Regions from separate parts of the Arthrobacter sp. E70 genome, predicted to be linked through region 1. Evidence: riboswitches for the same ligand, from Rfam matches in the RefSeq annotation. Region 1 holds a riboswitch; each other region holds the start of a gene.
The links. A riboswitch is a leader RNA that binds a small molecule or an ion and turns the genes downstream of it on or off. The one in region 1 is predicted to bind cyclic di-AMP.
Positions count from the first base shown of each region.

Region 1 (5,281 bases):
ATCGACACTACGGAGATGTACCTCCGGACCATCCTGGAACTCGAGGAAGAAAACATCGTCGCCCTTCGCGCCCGCATTGCCGAGCGGCTGCGCCACTCCGGGCCCACCGTCTCCCAGACCATTGGCCGGATGGAACGCGACGGGCTCGTGGTGGTATCCGGCGACCGGCACCTGGAACTTACGGAGACGGGCCGGAAGCGCGCCACCGAGGTCATGCGCAAGCACCGGCTGGCGGAGCGCCTGCTGGCCGACGTCATCGGCCTGGACTGGGCCTACGTCCACGACGAAGCGTGCCGCTGGGAGCACGTGATGAGCGAACGGGTGGAGCGCCGCATCTATGAAATGCTGGACCACCCCACGGAATCGCCCTATGGGAATCCCATCCCCGGGCTAGCTGAACTGGGCGGGCCGCCAGCTCCCGGTTTTGCCGACGGCGCGATCAGCCTGCTCGAAGCCATGAAGAACTACGGCCCCTCCTCCGGCGTCACCGTCAGCCGGCTGGCAGAACCCATCCAGGTGGAACCGGAACTCCTGGCGCAGCTCGACGAAGGCGGAATCCGGCCCGGCGCCGTCGTGGCCCTGGAACGAGTGGGCGATTACATCTCCGTGCGCGTGCCGGGGATCGAGGGTGCGCTGGAGCTGCCGCCGGAGGTGGCAGCACACGTCTTTGTTGCCCTCCAGTAGGACTGCTTCGGGAAGGCTTGGCGTACCCCATCGGGCTGCGCCCATGCAAAGATAACGGAATTGTTACTTAGGGACTTAAGGCCCTATAGTTGAACCAAGCGTTGATACTTAAGCGTTACCTGATCCGGAGCCGAGCTCTGCCAGCGGATCAGGAGCACGAGTCGTAACTGGCAGAGGCGGGGGAACCACAACCGGCAGCGGGGGACTGCCTTGGGGTGAAGTCCGTCAGCAGCAAGCCTCTCCAGTGAAGGATCCTCCGGGGATACCTCTGTGCGGAAGCTTGCTTACGGCGGACCGGGTCTTTGAACTCTCTGACCCGAATCCGACAGCTAACTCCGCAGGCTTACCCAGAGAGGAACCCCACTTGACCATGCAGACCTCCCGGGGCCGCCGCCGCGCGTCCGGCCCCGCTTCGACACCCCGGGTCGTCGAGGTTGTCGCCGCGGAGCGCCCCCGCGATCCGCACCGCGACGCGCGCCGCCGCCGTGGTCCCTTTCGGCAGGTTACGGAGTTTGCCGCCGCCAGCGGAATTGGCCAGAAGGCCGGCATCGCCCTTGCCGCCAGCGGTATCGCCCTGACGGTTGCCATGCCTGCCACCGGTCCCGTCCTCGCCACTGACGCCGCGGGGGCCGCCCCCGTTGCAGCTTCCGCGGTCAGCCCGCAGCCCCAGATTTCCGCCGATATAGGCGCCCAGGTCGACTTCAGCCGCTCCGCCGTTGTCACGCAGGCAGATCCTGACGGCAAGCTCAAGCAGCTGCTCAGCGCGCAGTCCGCCGGCTCCGTCAGCCGTGCCGCCTCGGCGGGCACACTTGCCGCACCCCTGGCCTCCCTGGCCACCGCCTCGCCGTTCGGCTACCGGGTGAGCCCTATCACGGGCGGCTCCGGAGATTTCCACCGCGGACAGGACTTCGTGGCCCAGTGCGGGACCTCCGTCCTGGCCGCTGCCACGGGGACCGTGACCTTTGCCGGCTGGCACGAGTTCGGAGGCGGAAACCGGGTGGTCATCGACCATGGCAACGGCCTTGAGACCACCTACAACCACCTCTCGTCCTTCAACGTCAAGGTGGGACAGACCGTCTCCCGCGGTGAGGTTGTCGCCTTGAGCGGAACCACTGGCGCCTCCACTGGTTGCCACTTGCACTTTGAGGTGCAGGTCAACGGCGAAGTGGTCGACCCGATGGGCTGGCTCTAGGAAAATGACCGTCCACTCTCAGTTGCCGGTCACGGTCCGTGATCTGAATGTGACATTCGGTCAAAACTGCTGTACCGTCTAACTCGCGTCAACTTTTCCGAAGTTGACGCTCTTGAGTGGATTGCCTAACTCTGCCACCGCTCAAGGTCCGTTCGCATTTCATCGTCTGGCAGGGGCGGGGGAACCAATTTTGGCCTTCACTTCGAAGGCCTTGGGGTTAAGTCACGAGCTTCGCAGGAAGCAGTGTGGCCGGGTGACTCCCATCCGAATCCGACAGCTCACCTCGCAGGCATTGGGAGAGGCTACCTTCGTGTCTTCACGCCACACTTCTGCGCGCCACCGTGCGCAAACGGTTCGCAATAACCCCCTGGACTCCGTGTCCAAGGCTGTTAGTGCCAACGCCGGGACCGTAGGCCGCCAGGCTGCCGTTGTGGCAGCTGCTTCCGGCCTCATCCTGAGCATGGGACTGCCGGCCACCGCAGCGGACACCACCGCTGGTGTCTCCGCCTCCACCGAATCCGGCTCTTCACAGACCGCTCTCGCTGTCACCGCTGCGCCCACCGCCACGGTTTCCTTCGAGCGTCCCGTGGTCAAGACCACCGCCGCTCCCAAGGTGGAAACCATCCGGACCCAGTCCACCGCGGCAGACCGCACCGCCGGACAGGATGCCCCCGGAGCCGCGAAGGCAGCGGAGACCGTTTCTTCGGCAGCAACCTCCGGAATTGCAGCGATCGCCTACACCGGCATCGGCCACTCGTACGTCTGGGGCGGCACCAGCCCCGTGACGGGCTGGGACTGCTCCGGCTTCACCCAGTGGGTCTACGCGCAGGCCGGCATCAGCATCCCCCGCACGAACGCGTGGACCGCGATGAAGCCGACTTCCACCCCGCAGCCTGGTGACCTTGTCATGCAGAACGGTGGCGCGCACGTCGGCATCTACGTCGGCAACGGCATGATGATCAGCGCGCTGAACCCCTCGCAGGGAACTTTGCTGCACGCCGTGACGGCTACCGGCTCCTCTTCCTTCTTCACCCTGAACTAGTTCTTCGACCCCCGGGTCCAAGGGCTTTTTCTTTGCCCCCAAGCTTTTCGCTCAACACCACATCCCCGTTCGGGATGCGCCGGCGTACCCCCAAGATGCCGGCGCGTCCACACCCCTCGGACAAGCCACAGCGGTCCTGAGGAAAAACGAAAGAGAGAACTGATGACGACTCGTGCTACCGCACGGCACCGCGCCGAGGTCACCAAAACCAATTCGATCGCTGTCATTGCCAAGGCTGTCAGCGACAACGCCGGCGGCATGGGCCGCCAGGCTGCGGTCATCGCCGCCGCATCCGGTCTGGTCCTGACCAGCGGCATCGCGGCCAACGCTGCTGACGCCAACGTCAAGCGTGATTCCGCCCCCGCATCTGCGCTGGAAGTCGAATCCGTCGTTGACGCGCCGATCTCCGCAGCCTCTACGATCGCCATCAGCTACGAGAAGCCTGCCGTGACCACCACGCCTGCTCCCGTGGCCGAGCCCGAGCCCGAGCCCGAGCCCCAGGTACAGGTCCAGGAAGCCGCGGCTGCGCCGGCCGCCCCGAAGGTCACTGCCAAGACGGCTTCCACTGCTGCTGCCCCCACTTCCCAGGGTTCCGCCAGCGGCAAGGGTGCGGCCATCCTGTCCGCCGCCTACGCCCAGCTTGGCGTCATGCAGGACTGCACCATGCTGGTCACCAACTCCCTGGCGGCCGTCGGCATCCACTTCCACGACTGGCCTGCCGGCTACCTGTCCCTGGGCCGCACCGTGAGTGCCTCCGAAGCCCAGCCCGGCGACCTCATCTACTACGCCGACGGCGGCGCAGGCATGGCGCACATCGCTGTGTACGCCGGCAACGGCATGGCTGTCCACGGGGGCTACAACGGCAACCAGACCGTTGTCTTCAGCGCGAACGTTGGATCCGGCCCGGTCTTCATCCGCGTCAGCTAAGCATTTTCGATCGCCGTCCCGGCCACAAACCGGACGCCGCATATCCAGGGACCTCCGCCGCCAGGCGGGGGTCCCTGGCGTTTTAGCGCTGCTGTCCGGCCGCGCACCGGTGCAGGATGCAGTTCCCTCCTCCGCCCTGGATGTGGCGCCGATTACCTCATATTGCATTTCTCTGTTTACTCTTGTGGTGTCGATCCATAGCCCGGACATGCCGAGGGCAGCCGGCCCTCGTGCCCCTGACGGGTGCGGCCGTGAAGAGGTACGTGCATGCGCACTCTCGTTCTGAATGCTGGATATGAACCGCTGGCGGTTGTTACGTTCCGCCGGGCGCTGGTGCTTGTGCTGACGGGCAAGGCGAGCGTGGTGGCCGAAGGCGACGATCCCGTCGTGGGCCCCACGGATGTCCTGGGGCGCCCGTCCGTGATCCTCCTCAACCGCTACATCCGCCCCCGATACAACCACTCCACGGCCGTGAGCCGCCGGGGGGTGCTGCGCCGGGACGGACACAAATGCGCTTACTGCGGAAAAGCCGCACACACCATCGACCACGTCCACCCGAAGTCCCGCGGCGGCGCAGATTCCTGGGAAAACCTGGTGGCGGCATGCCTGCGCTGCAACAACGTCAAGGGCGACCACACCCCCTCCGAGATGGGCTGGACACTCCGGTTTGTCCCGGAACCGCCGCATGGAACCATCTGGCAGATCAAGGAACTGGAGAAGCCGACGCCGGCCTGGGATCCCTTCCTGCTGCCTGAACGCGCTGCCTAAACGCGCTGCCTCCGTCGCTTCTGCCGGGACCGTGCCGGTGGCTACAGTGGGGGAGTGGAAGAACGCCGCTGTGACTTTGATGCCGTAATCCTGGCCGGCGGCCGGTCCTCGCGCTTGGGCGGGGTGCCCAAGCAGGCGCTGGTCTTTCAAGGCTCGTCCCTCCTGGAGCGGTCCCTCGCCGCGGCAGCCGGCGCTGGCCGCACCGTGGTGGTGGGCGACACCACGTCCGTTCCGGCCGGAACCCTGCCGGCGGGTCTGCTGGAGTGCCGTGAGGAACCCGCCTATGCCGGCCCTGCCGCTGCCATTGCCGCGGGCCTGTACGCCTTGGCGGAAGCCGGGGCCAATGCCCCCTACACCCTGGTCCTGGCCTGCGACATGCCGCTGGTGTCCGAAGCCGTCCCGGTGCTGCATGCCGCCCTGCTGGCGGCCGCCGGCACGCCGGGAGCCATGGCGTGCGGCCCGGACGGAAGGGCCCAGCCGCTCACCGGTTTTTATAGCACGAATGGGTTAAGAAAGGCCGCCGACGAGCTGGCCGCCCGTGACAGGCTGGTCAACGCTTCGGTGCGGGCGCTTCTTGCTAGTCTGGACGTGCAGCTTGTCACAGTCCCCGCCGGTGCCACCGCCGACGTCGATACCTGGGATGATGCTGCCGCGCTGGGGGTCGCCGC
Region 1 is NZ_JBYQFR010000015.1:24,150-29,430, forward strand. It holds gene AC3IMC_RS17165 (iron-dependent transcriptional repressor DtxR) at 1-684, shown strand, start outside; cyclic di-AMP (ydaO/yuaA leader) riboswitch at 834-1,044, shown strand; gene AC3IMC_RS17170 (M23 family metallopeptidase) at 1,055-1,876, shown strand; cyclic di-AMP (ydaO/yuaA leader) riboswitch at 2,005-2,182, shown strand; gene AC3IMC_RS17175 (C40 family peptidase) at 2,253-2,918, shown strand; gene AC3IMC_RS17180 (NlpC/P60 family protein) at 3,081-3,845, shown strand; gene AC3IMC_RS17185 (HNH endonuclease) at 4,113-4,613, shown strand; gene mobA (molybdenum cofactor guanylyltransferase) at 4,668-5,281, shown strand, end outside.

Region 2 (5,281 bases), on a different contig from region 1:
TCCACGAGACGGGGCCGGCCAAGGGCCGCGAACCGCGCTGCGAGGCGCTGTTCCCGGACGCGGACGTCCTGGTGTTCGGGCACAGCCACATCCCGTGGGACACCACCTCGTCCGGGGGGCTCCGGCTGCTGAATCCCGGCTCCCCCACGGACCGGCGCCGGCAACCGGCCTGTACCTACATGGAAGCGGCCGTGGACGGCGGGCGGCTCGCCGAGGTCAGGCTGGTGGAGGTGCGGCGCGGCTGAACGGCTTGGCAGCGGCGGAATGTTTGCCTAGGCTGGAAAACGTAAGCATGCTTAGTTTTTGCGCCGAAGAGGAGGACCGCATGACCGACCAGTACACCTTCCGCAACCCCGTGACTGCCTACGAAAAGATCTCCCCGCCAGAGCAGCACCAGCCCGAGCCGGGCCTGGACGCGGAACTGGAGCCCAAGGCCGACCTGGGCGAAGAGACCTACCGCGGCACCGGGCGGCTGGAAGGCCGCCGTGCCATCGTGACCGGCGCGGACTCCGGCATCGGCGGGGCAACCGCCATTGCCTTCGCAAGGGAAGGCGCCGACGTCGTGCTCTCCTACCTGCCGCAGGAAGAGGAAGACGCGTCACGGATCGCCGGAATCATTGAGGCGGCAGGTCGCAAGGCAATCAAGGTCCCCGGCGACCTCAAGGACGCTGCGGCCTGCACGGACCTGGTGGACACCGCCGTTGCCGTCCTGGGCGGGGTGGACATCCTGGTCAACAACGCCGGCAAGCAGGTGGCCCAGAAGGACCTGCAGGACATCACGGATGAACAGTTCGACCACACGCTGAAGACCAACGTCTACGCCATGTTCTGGCTGACCAAGGCTGCGGTGCCGCACATGCCGCCGGGCTCCACCATTATCAACACCACCTCGATCCAGGCGTACAACCCCTCGCCCACGCTGGTGGACTACGCCACCACCAAGGCCAGCATCAACAACTTCACGAAGGGGCTGGCGCAGCAGCTGGCACCGAAGGGGATCCGGGTGAACGCGGTGGCTCCGGGCCCCATCTGGACCCCGTTGCAGGTGAGCAGCGGCCAGCCGAAGGAGGAACTGCCCGAGTTCGGCCAGTCCACTCCCCTGGGCCGGGCCGGGCAGCCCGCCGAACTGGCACCCGCGTATGTCTTCCTCGCGTCGCCGGAGTCCAGCTACGTGGTGGGCGAAACGCTCAACGTCAACGGCGGCAGCCCCACGCCGTAGCCGTTGCCGCTTATCCGGCGGCTTCCTGTTCGGCAAGCAGCGCGTCGGTGGCCTCGTCCGGCTGGCCGTCGAAGAACTGGGCCAGGACGGTCTTGAACACTGTTTCTCCGGGCGCCGCCCGGAGAAACAGTGTCATGGAGGACCGCAGCTTCTGCGCGTCGATGCCGCCCAGGATATCCTCGGCGGACCGGTCGGGGTGGTTGGTCAGGGCCTGCGCGCATTCGAGCAGCCGGGGGCCGAGGACGTCGTGGTCCAGATAGGCGCGTGCTTCAGCCAGGGATGCGATGGCGTAGGTGCGGGACATGGCGCTGCGCCCCAGGCCGGCGATCTGCGGGAAGACGAACCACATCCAGTGGCCGGTCTTGTTGCCCACCTGCAGCTCCCCCAGCGCCTGCTCATAGGTTCCACCGCGGTTTTGGGCGGTGACGAAACGGGCGAGGTCAAACGGTTCATTCATTGGATCTCCCAGGTGCGTTTCTCAGGGTCAGGTCCTTCTCAAGGGCATCCGCGGCCGCTTGCAGCTGCGGATCTTCCCGCCATCTTGCCAGGACAACGTCGGCGCGCTGCCGTTCGCGTTCCCCCAGTCCCGCCAGCAGCGGCACCAGGACGTCCGCGATCATCGGCTCCACCAGCTCCTGGGCCAGCGCGGAGCGGAGGAACCCTTCAAGGCGGGTCAGGTCCGAATGCCGGAGCCCGCGGACTTTGGATTGCAGCAGCACGACGGCGGCCAGGCGCCGCTCAAACACTGGCCGGGCTCCGGGTTTAGGCTGGCCCCAGAGCGCCGAAGCAAGCATGACCGTGCCGTCGTGGTCAAGGGCCTTGAATTTTCGCAGGGCGTCGCGCACGGTGCCGCGGACCGCCCCGACGGATGAGCCGTAGGAGGCGAGGGCCCCGCCCAGCCGGCTGCCGACGTCGTCCGCCCGGTACCAGGCACCCTCATTCTGGAGGGTCCTGTCGATGAATTCCGCGGCCGCGGCCACCGTGTCCGTGGCGCCGCTCATTGCCCACGCCCCGTTGCCGCATGCCGGATGCAATAGGGGGTCCACGGCCGGGCTTCCAGCCGGCCCTCGGCGATGGGCTCCCCGCACACCGCGCAGATACCGTAAGTACCGTCGCCGATCCGGGCCAGGGCGGCCTCCACCTGGTCAAGCCCCGCCGAACTCTGCTTCAGGAGCGCTGCGGCCTGGGAGAGTTCAAAGGCGATCGTTGCACCTTCGGGGTCGTGCTCGTCGTCGACGTTGGAGTCCTGGCGCGCTGAATTCGCCGCCGCGATATCCGCCCGGAGCGCCGGCAGCAAAGCCGACCTCCGCTCCCGCTCCTGCTCGAGCAGCACCCGGAACCGTTCAACGTCTGGCATAGGGAAAGCCTAGCGCCCCCTCAGGACCTTGATCTTGGTCACGATCAGGGGCATAGTTCCGAAGCCTGCCGGGTGCTTGCATGGCTTGGCAGGAGACCGTGGCGGAAGCGTTACCAAGGCATGCATGAACACGTTGCAGTAACAGGCGAAGTCGCGCATCAAAACGATTGCTTAATGCGAGAGGAAAACCTCGCATGTTATCCAAATGTGACAATTGACCCGAGAGCGGGTTATGGTCGAATGGTGTCCCTCCCAGACGGGACATTCCCATCAGCTTGCCGAGCCCTGCCGCTGACCCGGGATTCGATCGTTTCCAGCTGGCAGGGACGGGGGAACCACATTTCCATGGCCTCTTGAGGCCTTGGGGTTAAGTCGAATAGCGCCTCCGTCCGTTGCGGGGTGCTTTCGGCCGGGCATCTCCAGCCCGAACCCGACAGCTCACCCCGCAGGCATGGGAGAGGCGATCAACCGTGTCAAAAATTTCCAATGCAGCCCGTCACCGCGCGACTCCGGCCCGCTCAATTGTGCTCGAGGGCCTCGCCGTGACAGCGAAGTCCCAGGCCCGCTCGCTGGGCCGCCCGGCGCTCGCAGTGGCAGCAGCATCCGGCATTGCGTTCGGGGTCGGTGCGCCGGCCCACGCAGGTGTAACCGCCCCGGGCACCACGACTAACGTCGAGGCCACCGCCGAGCCCGCCGCGCAGGTGGCAGCGCCGGCCGCCGCTGCCGGCACCGTCCACACGGTGGTTTCCGGCGATACCCTTGGCGCCATCGCGTCAGCCTACGGTGTCGGCCTGAACGACGTCCTGTCCGCCAACGGACTGGGACTGTCCTCAATCATCTACCCGGGTGACCAGATCCAGATCCCCGAGGCAGGATACGTTGCGGCAGCACCCGCCCCGGCACCCGCTCCCGCCCCGGCACCCGTTACGGCGGCAGCTGCGTCCACTCCGGTGAACACCGGAATGAACATGTCCTACGCTTCGGCCACCCCGGCCTCCACCGGTACCGGCACGGGAGCCGCGATCCTCGCATCGGCCTACGGCCAGCTGGGTGTCCAGCAGGACTGCACGGCCATGGTGGAAAAGGCCCTGCGCTCCGTGGGCAAGTCGGTGGGCGACCTCGCCCCCACCCAGTTCTTCCAGTACGGCAGCGTGGTGGGCAGCCCGGCCCCCGGTGACCTGATCATCACCTCCGGCCACGTGGGCGTGTACGCCGGCAACGGCCAGGTGGTCAGCGGCGGCGTCAACGGCTACACCACCGAGGTACACTCCATCAGCTGGCTCGGCGGCTACTCCGCCGTCCGCGTGGCCTAACCACCGCGCGTCGAAGAAGGGCGGCGGCCGGGATTTCCGGCCGCCGCCCTTCTGCGTTCAGGTCCCGCAGAAGGTCATGTAACTCCCGAAGTCTTCGGGCGCTCCCTCGGCGTAGCGTTCCAGCCCAGGCCGCTCGGTGAAGGGTTCAGTGACCGCTTCCAGCAGCCGGCGCAGGGGGTCCAGGTCTCCCCCGGTGGCGGCCGCGAGTGCTTCTTCCACCAGGTGGTTGCGCGGAATATAGGCCGGGTTCACGCTGTCCATCAGCTCCTGGTCGGGGCCCAGGGCCTGCCACCGCTCAACCCAGGAATCGAAGGCCGGCAGGTCAAGGACCATGCCGCGGACGGGCCGGAGGTCGCCGCGGGCAGCCTTGCCGAGGTTCCGGAAGAACAGGGTGTAGTCGACGGGGCCGTCCTTGAGGATGGCGATTGCCCCGTCCACCACGGCCGAGGCAGCCTCATCGGCGGCCGCGGCCTCGGGGATGCCCAGCTTGGCCCTCATGCCGCCGGACCACGCGGCGCTGTATTGCCCGCGGAATGCGCCCAGGGCCTCCACCGCCGGCGTTACCGCCTTCTCCTGGTCCTCGTCGATCAGCGGCAGCATCGCCTCGGCGAGCCTGGCGAGATTCCATTCGGCAAGGACGGGCTGGTTGGCGTAGGCGTAGCGTCCGCTGACGTCGATTGAGCTGTAGACGGCGCCCGGGTTGAATGCGTCCATGAAGGCGCACGGGCCGTAGTCGATCGTCTCTCCGGAGATGGTCATGTTGTCCGTATTCATCACTCCGTGCACGAATCCGACCAGCATCCACCGGGCCACCAGGGAAGCCTGGGCCGAGACCACGGACCGGAACAGTTCCAGGTAGGGGTTTTCGACCTTCGCAGCGTCAGGGTAATGGCGGGCAATGGCGTGGTCCGCCAACCTCCGGAGCAGGCCGATATTCTCCGTTGCGCGCGCGTACTGGAAGCTGCCAACACGCAGGTGGCTGCCCGCCACCCTGGCCAGGACGGCCCCCGGCAGCATCCCGTCGCGCCGCACCTGCCGCCCGGTGGCCACGACCGCCAAGGAGCGCGTGGTGGGGATCCGGAGGGCGTGCATGGCCTCACTGACCAGGTACTCCCGCAGCATGGGCCCGACGACGGCACGGCCGTCCCCGGCGCGGGCGAACGGAGTGCGGCCGGAGCCTTTGAGGTGGATATCGCGGAGGCGTCCGCTGCGGTCAGTCAGCTCACCCAGCAGCAGGGCGCGCCCGTCGCCGAGCAGGGGTGAGTACCCGCCGAACTGGTGCCCGGCATATGCCTGCGCCACCGGTGTGGCGCCGTCCGGGACATGGTTGCCCACCAGGAGCCGGACGCCTTCGGGGCTGCGGAGGTAGCCCGGGTCCAGGCCCAGATCAGC
Region 2 is NZ_JBYQFR010000002.1:202,589-207,869, forward strand. It holds gene AC3IMC_RS02930 (metallophosphoesterase family protein) at 1-245, shown strand, start outside; gene AC3IMC_RS02935 (glucose 1-dehydrogenase) at 326-1,219, shown strand; gene AC3IMC_RS02940 (DUF1810 domain-containing protein) at 1,230-1,676, opposite strand; gene AC3IMC_RS02945 (DNA alkylation repair protein) at 1,669-2,220, opposite strand; gene AC3IMC_RS02950 (TraR/DksA family transcriptional regulator) at 2,217-2,576, opposite strand; cyclic di-AMP (ydaO/yuaA leader) riboswitch at 2,853-3,043, shown strand; gene AC3IMC_RS02955 (LysM peptidoglycan-binding domain-containing protein) at 3,047-3,889, shown strand; gene AC3IMC_RS02960 (protein adenylyltransferase SelO) at 3,947-5,281, opposite strand, start outside.
Region 2: another riboswitch for cyclic di-AMP. It lies ahead of AC3IMC_RS02955 (LysM peptidoglycan-binding domain-containing protein); the one in region 1 lies ahead of AC3IMC_RS17175 (C40 family peptidase).

Region 3 (5,281 bases), on a different contig from region 1:
GCATCCTCACCGCCTGGCTGACCTTCCTTAGCCGCAACTGGCGCCCCCTTATCCTCGTTGGGGGCGCGGCCGCAGCGTCCATCGCGGCCACCACATTCGGAAAGAAGCTCGTGGGCCGCACCCGGCCGGACCACGCCGACGCAGTGCCGCCGTATGAGGATTCACCCTCGTTCCCCAGCGGCCATACCCTGAACACCACTGTGGTGATCAGCCTGATCGTCTACCTCATTTGCCTCCAGTTCAACGTGATGTGGACCCGCGTCACGGCGATCACTGCTGGGACCCTCTTCATCATCGCCATGGGCCTGAGCCGGGTGTTCCTCGGTCACCACTGGCTGACCGACGTCATGGCCGGCTGGATCCTGGGGTTCGCCTGGGTGGCCATAGTGATCCTGGCGCACAGGCTGTTCCACTTGGTCCGGCGCCGGGAGCATGCCGGTGCGCCGCCGTCGTTCGACCGTCCCGTGGTCCGCGACGTGGTGGCCCAGGAACTGCACGACGGCGGTACTTCCGGCCCCGGGCAGAGTACCGGCGGGTGATAGTTTTGGTGGATGCGCACTCTCGTTGTTGACCACCCGCTGGTTGCCCACAAGCTCACCGTCCTGAGGGACAAGAACACGCCGTCACCGGTCTTCCGCCAGTTGACGGAGGAGCTGGTCACCCTGCTGGCCTACGAGGCTACCCGCGAGGTCCGCACCGAGCCCGTCACCATCCAGACTCCCGTCAGCACCACCGTCGGCACGGCCTTCACGAAGCCCACGCCTTTGGTGGTCCCCATCCTCCGGGCCGGCCTGGGGATGCTCGAGGGCATGACCAAGCTGGTTCCCACCGCCGAGGTGGGCTTCCTGGGAATGGCCCGGGATGAGGAAACCCTGGACATCATCACCTATGCGGAGCGCCTTCCGGAGGACCTGACCGGTCGGCAGGTCTTCGTCCTGGACCCCATGCTGGCCACCGGCGGAACCCTGCGCGAGGCCATCAAGTTCCTGTTCAAGCGTGGCGCGTCCGATGTCACCTGCATCTGCCTGCTGGCGGCACCCGAAGGCCTCGCCCGGCTGGAGGAAGAGCTGTCGGGCGCCAACGTGCACATTGTCTTGGCATCCATCGACGAGAAGCTCAACGACAAGTCGTACATCGTTCCCGGCCTCGGCGACGCCGGGGACCGCCTCTACGGCATTGCCGGGTAGGCTGCAACCCTTTTCCAAACAGGGTCCCGCCGCTAGCCTGTGCGGATGGACTGGAAACTTGAACTTGTCTACGTCCCCGTGTCCGACGTGGACCGCGCCAAGGATTTCTACGTCAACCAGGTGGGCTTCAACGCCGACTATGACGAGCGGCCCTCGGACGACATCCGCTTTGTACAGCTGACGCCGCCCGGCTCTGCCTGCTCCATCTGCATGGGCGAGGGGCTTCTGGACGCCCCTGCCGGCACAGGAACCACCCTTCAGATGGTGGTTGACGACATCCAGGAAGCGCACGACCACCTGCAGAACAACGGGGTGGATGTCAGTGATATCGAAGTGCTGCCCTGGGGCCACTTCGTGTACTTCTCCGATCCCGACGGCAACAAGTGGTCTGTCCAGTACATCCCGTGGCGGAACGCGGGGCAGCCGGCAGCTGAATCAACGCGGGCTGATTAACGCGGAGAGCAGCCCGCATCCGTGGATGCGGGCTGCTGCCGGTGCCGGGTTTCGCACCTGCTCACAGGTGCGGGATTCCTAGTACCAGTTGTGGGCCAGGTGGAAGTTCAGGGCGCCACAGGGAGAGTCGTAGCTCTTCTTGATGTAGTCCAGGCCCCAGTTGATCTGGGTGCGGTAGTTGGTGAGGTAGTCCGCGCCGGCGCTTGCCATCTTTTCGGCCGGCAGGGACTGCACGATGCCGTAGGCCCCGCTGCTGGCATTGGTGGCGGTGGTGGTCCAGTCCGATTCCTTGGTCCACAGGGTCTTCAGGCACTGCATCTGGTCAGCACTCCAGCCAAAGGATGCCAGCTGGCTGGCCGCGTAGGCCTGGGCGCCGGCAGGATCGTTGACCGCGACGGCGGGAGCAGGCTCGGGTGCGGGGGCCGGAGCGGGTGCCGCCTCAACGGGGGGAGTGGACGGGGCCGGGGCAGGTGCCGGTTCGGCCGCCTGGGGTGCCACGCTGATCGGCGCAGGAGCGGGGGTTGCTGCCGGATTTGACCGGATCTCGCTCTTCTCGATGCTCATTTGGGCGTCGGAAGCGGCTGTGGAAGAGTGGGCCTCGGTGGCCGACACCGGGACGATGCTGCTGGTCGCCTGGCCCGCGGCGCCTACGCCAACCAGCACGGCGCAGGATGCCGCAAGGATGGCGGCCCGCCGGCCGAGTGTGCTCTTCTTGGCCGCCTGGGCCTTGGCCCGGTGTTTTGCCTTGGACTGCAGGCAGGGTTCTGCCGTGTTTTTGGACATGGTTGATCGCCTCTCACACCTGCGGAGTTAGCTGTCGGGTTCGGATGAGGGCATCCGGCAGCACGGAATGATCACATGCTGCTTAACCCCAAGGGCAGTCAATGCCCGGGACGGTGGGTCCCCCGCCTCTGCCGTTGCTCAAGCGGAATCCGGGAAGTGGCAGAGCTTGGCGTCAACCCGGGATTGCGGTCCGAACGCGGGCCGCACTTAATCGACGGTACAGGAAGCCTGCGCTTAAGTCACATTTAGGTAACGGAAGTCACGATGAATGGCGCGTCGCGTTGCCAGCCGTTATCAGCCGTCCTTATCCGTGGTGCCTCTGGGCCTGCTACTTTGTCAGCGCATAGACCGTGGAGTTGCCCACGGTCCGGGACTGGAAGTTGGCTTGGACCCACGCGGCCACCTCTGAGGTGCCGCCCCGGCCGCCTAAGCCGCCGCCCATGCCACGGGCCCCGCCTTCGATGAAGTAGCTGATCTCACCCTTGGCCACCATGTCCTGGAACTGCGCGAGCGTGGGGTAGGGGTCCCCGCCGTTCCAGCCGCCCAAGGCGATCACGCTCGTGTTGGAGGCCAGTTCCAGGTTTGCTGCCTGGGATGCGCCGGAGACGATAGCGGACCACTTCGTGGTGGTGGCGGACAGGAGGGCGGTCAGCGCGGTGTCCGGCGTTCCTTCGCCGGGCCCGCCAGCCATACCACCGCCGGCCATACCACCGCGGGCGGTACCACCGCCGGCGGGGTCACCGAAACGGGCCAGGCCGGCAGCACCGGCAGGGCCCGACGTCGGGATGGAACCGGAGTGCGCCGTGGCAGCGGTTGCCAGCGTCCATGCGCCCGTTCCGAGGCCTCCTGCCAGCAGGGACACCACGACGACGGCGGCGGGTCCGGCATGGCGGAACCGGCCGGCAGTCCCCATGCCGTCAACGCGGAGCAGGATCGCGGCCGTCGCCAGGACGCCGAGGACAATGGCGGTGATGCCCAGCCACGGGAGCCAGGACGCATCCCGGACCAGCAGCACCGCTGACCACATTGCCGTGGAGAGCACGGCGACGGCCAGCACGATCCGGGCGGGCCAGTACGCCCGCCCGCGCCATAGTTCAATGGCTCCAATGCCCGCCAGGGCCGCGATCGCCGGGGCCAGGGCCACGGAGTAGTACGGGTGGACGATGCCGCTCATGAAGCTGAAGACGCCCGCCGTCACCAGGAGCCAGCCGCCCCACAGGATCAGGGATGCCCGGCTCAGGGAGGTACGGGCCTCGCGTCGGGTGAACCATAGCCCCGCGGCCAGCAGGATCAGGGCGGCGGGCAGCAGCCAGGACACCTCGCCGCCGAAGCTGGTCCCGAACATCCGCAGAAGGCCGGCGGCGCCGCCGAATCCGGTGTTGCCGCCGCCGAAGCCCTCCGTCCCTCCCGGCGCGCCCGCACCTCCGCCTAAGCCCGCACCTCCGCCTAAGCCCGCGCCGCCGCCGGGCATGCCTTCACCCGACCCGGTGATGCGGGCCAGGCCGTTGTAGCCGAACGTGAGTTCCAGGAAGCTGTTGGTGGTGGACCCGGCCATGTAGGGCCGCGCCGAGGCCGGCGTCAGCTGGAAAAGCGCCACATAGCTGCCAGCCACCACGACAATTCCGCCGAGTGCGCCCAGCAGGTGCACCATCCGGCGTCCGAGTGTGGTGGGGGCCGCCCAGAGGTAGGCGAGGCCCAGCGCCGGAACAACCAGGAAGCCCTGCAGCATCTTGGTCAGGAACGCCAGGCCGATCACGGCACCGGCCGCGGCGAGCCATTTCCAGCCCGCCCGCTCGACGGCGCGGATGGTGAAGTACGCCGCCAGCACCAGGCACAGGGTGAGCAGGGCATCCGGGTTGTTGAACTTGAACATCAGCGTTGCCACGGGCGTCAGCGCGAGGGCGCCGCCGGCCAGCAGGCCCGCTGCCGGTCCCGAGGCGCGCTTGACGGCCAGGTAGAGGAAACCGACGGCGGCAACCCCCATGAGTGCCTGCGGAACCAGCATGCTCAGTGGGGAGAATCCGGAGATGCGGCCCGCGAGGGCCGGGATCCACAGTGCGGCGGGCGGCTTGTCCACGGTGATCGCGTTGCCGGCATCGAGCGAGCCAAAAAGGAAAGCGGTCCAGTCCTTCGTGCCGGCCTGGATGGCGGCGGCGTAGAAGGAGTTGCCGTAGCCGGTGGCCGCGAGGTTCCAGAGGTACAGGACGGCTGTGGCCAGCAGGAGGCCGGCGGCGGAGGGCCGTACCCAGCGGGGCTGGTTGCCGAACGCGTAACGGGTCCAGCGCCCCGGGCTGGCTGCGGCCGCGGGTACGGAGCCGCCGGATGGTGCGGGCAGATCTGTCGTGGCCTGGGGGGCTGCTGTGGACTGCGCGGCTGGCGTGGAACCGGAGCCCGCAGGGGAGGTGGTCGAGGTCATGATGCTGCCGTTTCTGTGGAAGTGGTGGCGTCTGCGCCGGTCGTGTTGCTGCCTCTTTCCCGGAAGACCCAGAGCCGGAACAACAGGAAGCGGATTGCGGTGGCGGCCAGGTTCGCCGCGATGACGGTGAGGACTTCCGCCCACCGGTCCGGCGTCGTCGTACTGTGCACGACGACAAGGGAACCGGAGGTGAGCAGCAGGCCGATGCCGAACACGATCAAACCTTCGAGATGGTGGCGCATGGGATTGCCGCCCTGGATGCCGAACGTGAAGCGGCGGTTGGCACCGGTGTTGGCCACGGCGGTGGTAATCAGCGCCAGGAAGTTGGCAAGCTGCGCGTCCATCAAAGCGCGGCAGAACACGAAGATCAGCAGGTAGGCCAGGGTGGAGGCGGCGCCGATGGCAGCGAACCGGACCAGCTGGCCGAACAGGCTGCTGCCGG
Region 3 is NZ_JBYQFR010000009.1:129,870-135,150, forward strand. It holds gene AC3IMC_RS13370 (phosphatase PAP2 family protein) at 1-539, shown strand, start outside; gene upp (uracil phosphoribosyltransferase) at 552-1,187, shown strand; gene AC3IMC_RS13380 (glyoxalase superfamily protein) at 1,233-1,640, shown strand; gene AC3IMC_RS13385 (aggregation-promoting factor C-terminal-like domain-containing protein) at 1,719-2,423, opposite strand; cyclic di-AMP (ydaO/yuaA leader) riboswitch at 2,429-2,588, opposite strand; gene AC3IMC_RS13390 (glycosyltransferase family 39 protein) at 2,752-4,839, opposite strand; gene AC3IMC_RS13395 (bifunctional glycosyltransferase family 2/GtrA family protein) at 4,836-5,281, opposite strand, start outside.
Region 3: another riboswitch for cyclic di-AMP. It lies ahead of AC3IMC_RS13385 (aggregation-promoting factor C-terminal-like domain-containing protein); the one in region 1 lies ahead of AC3IMC_RS17175 (C40 family peptidase).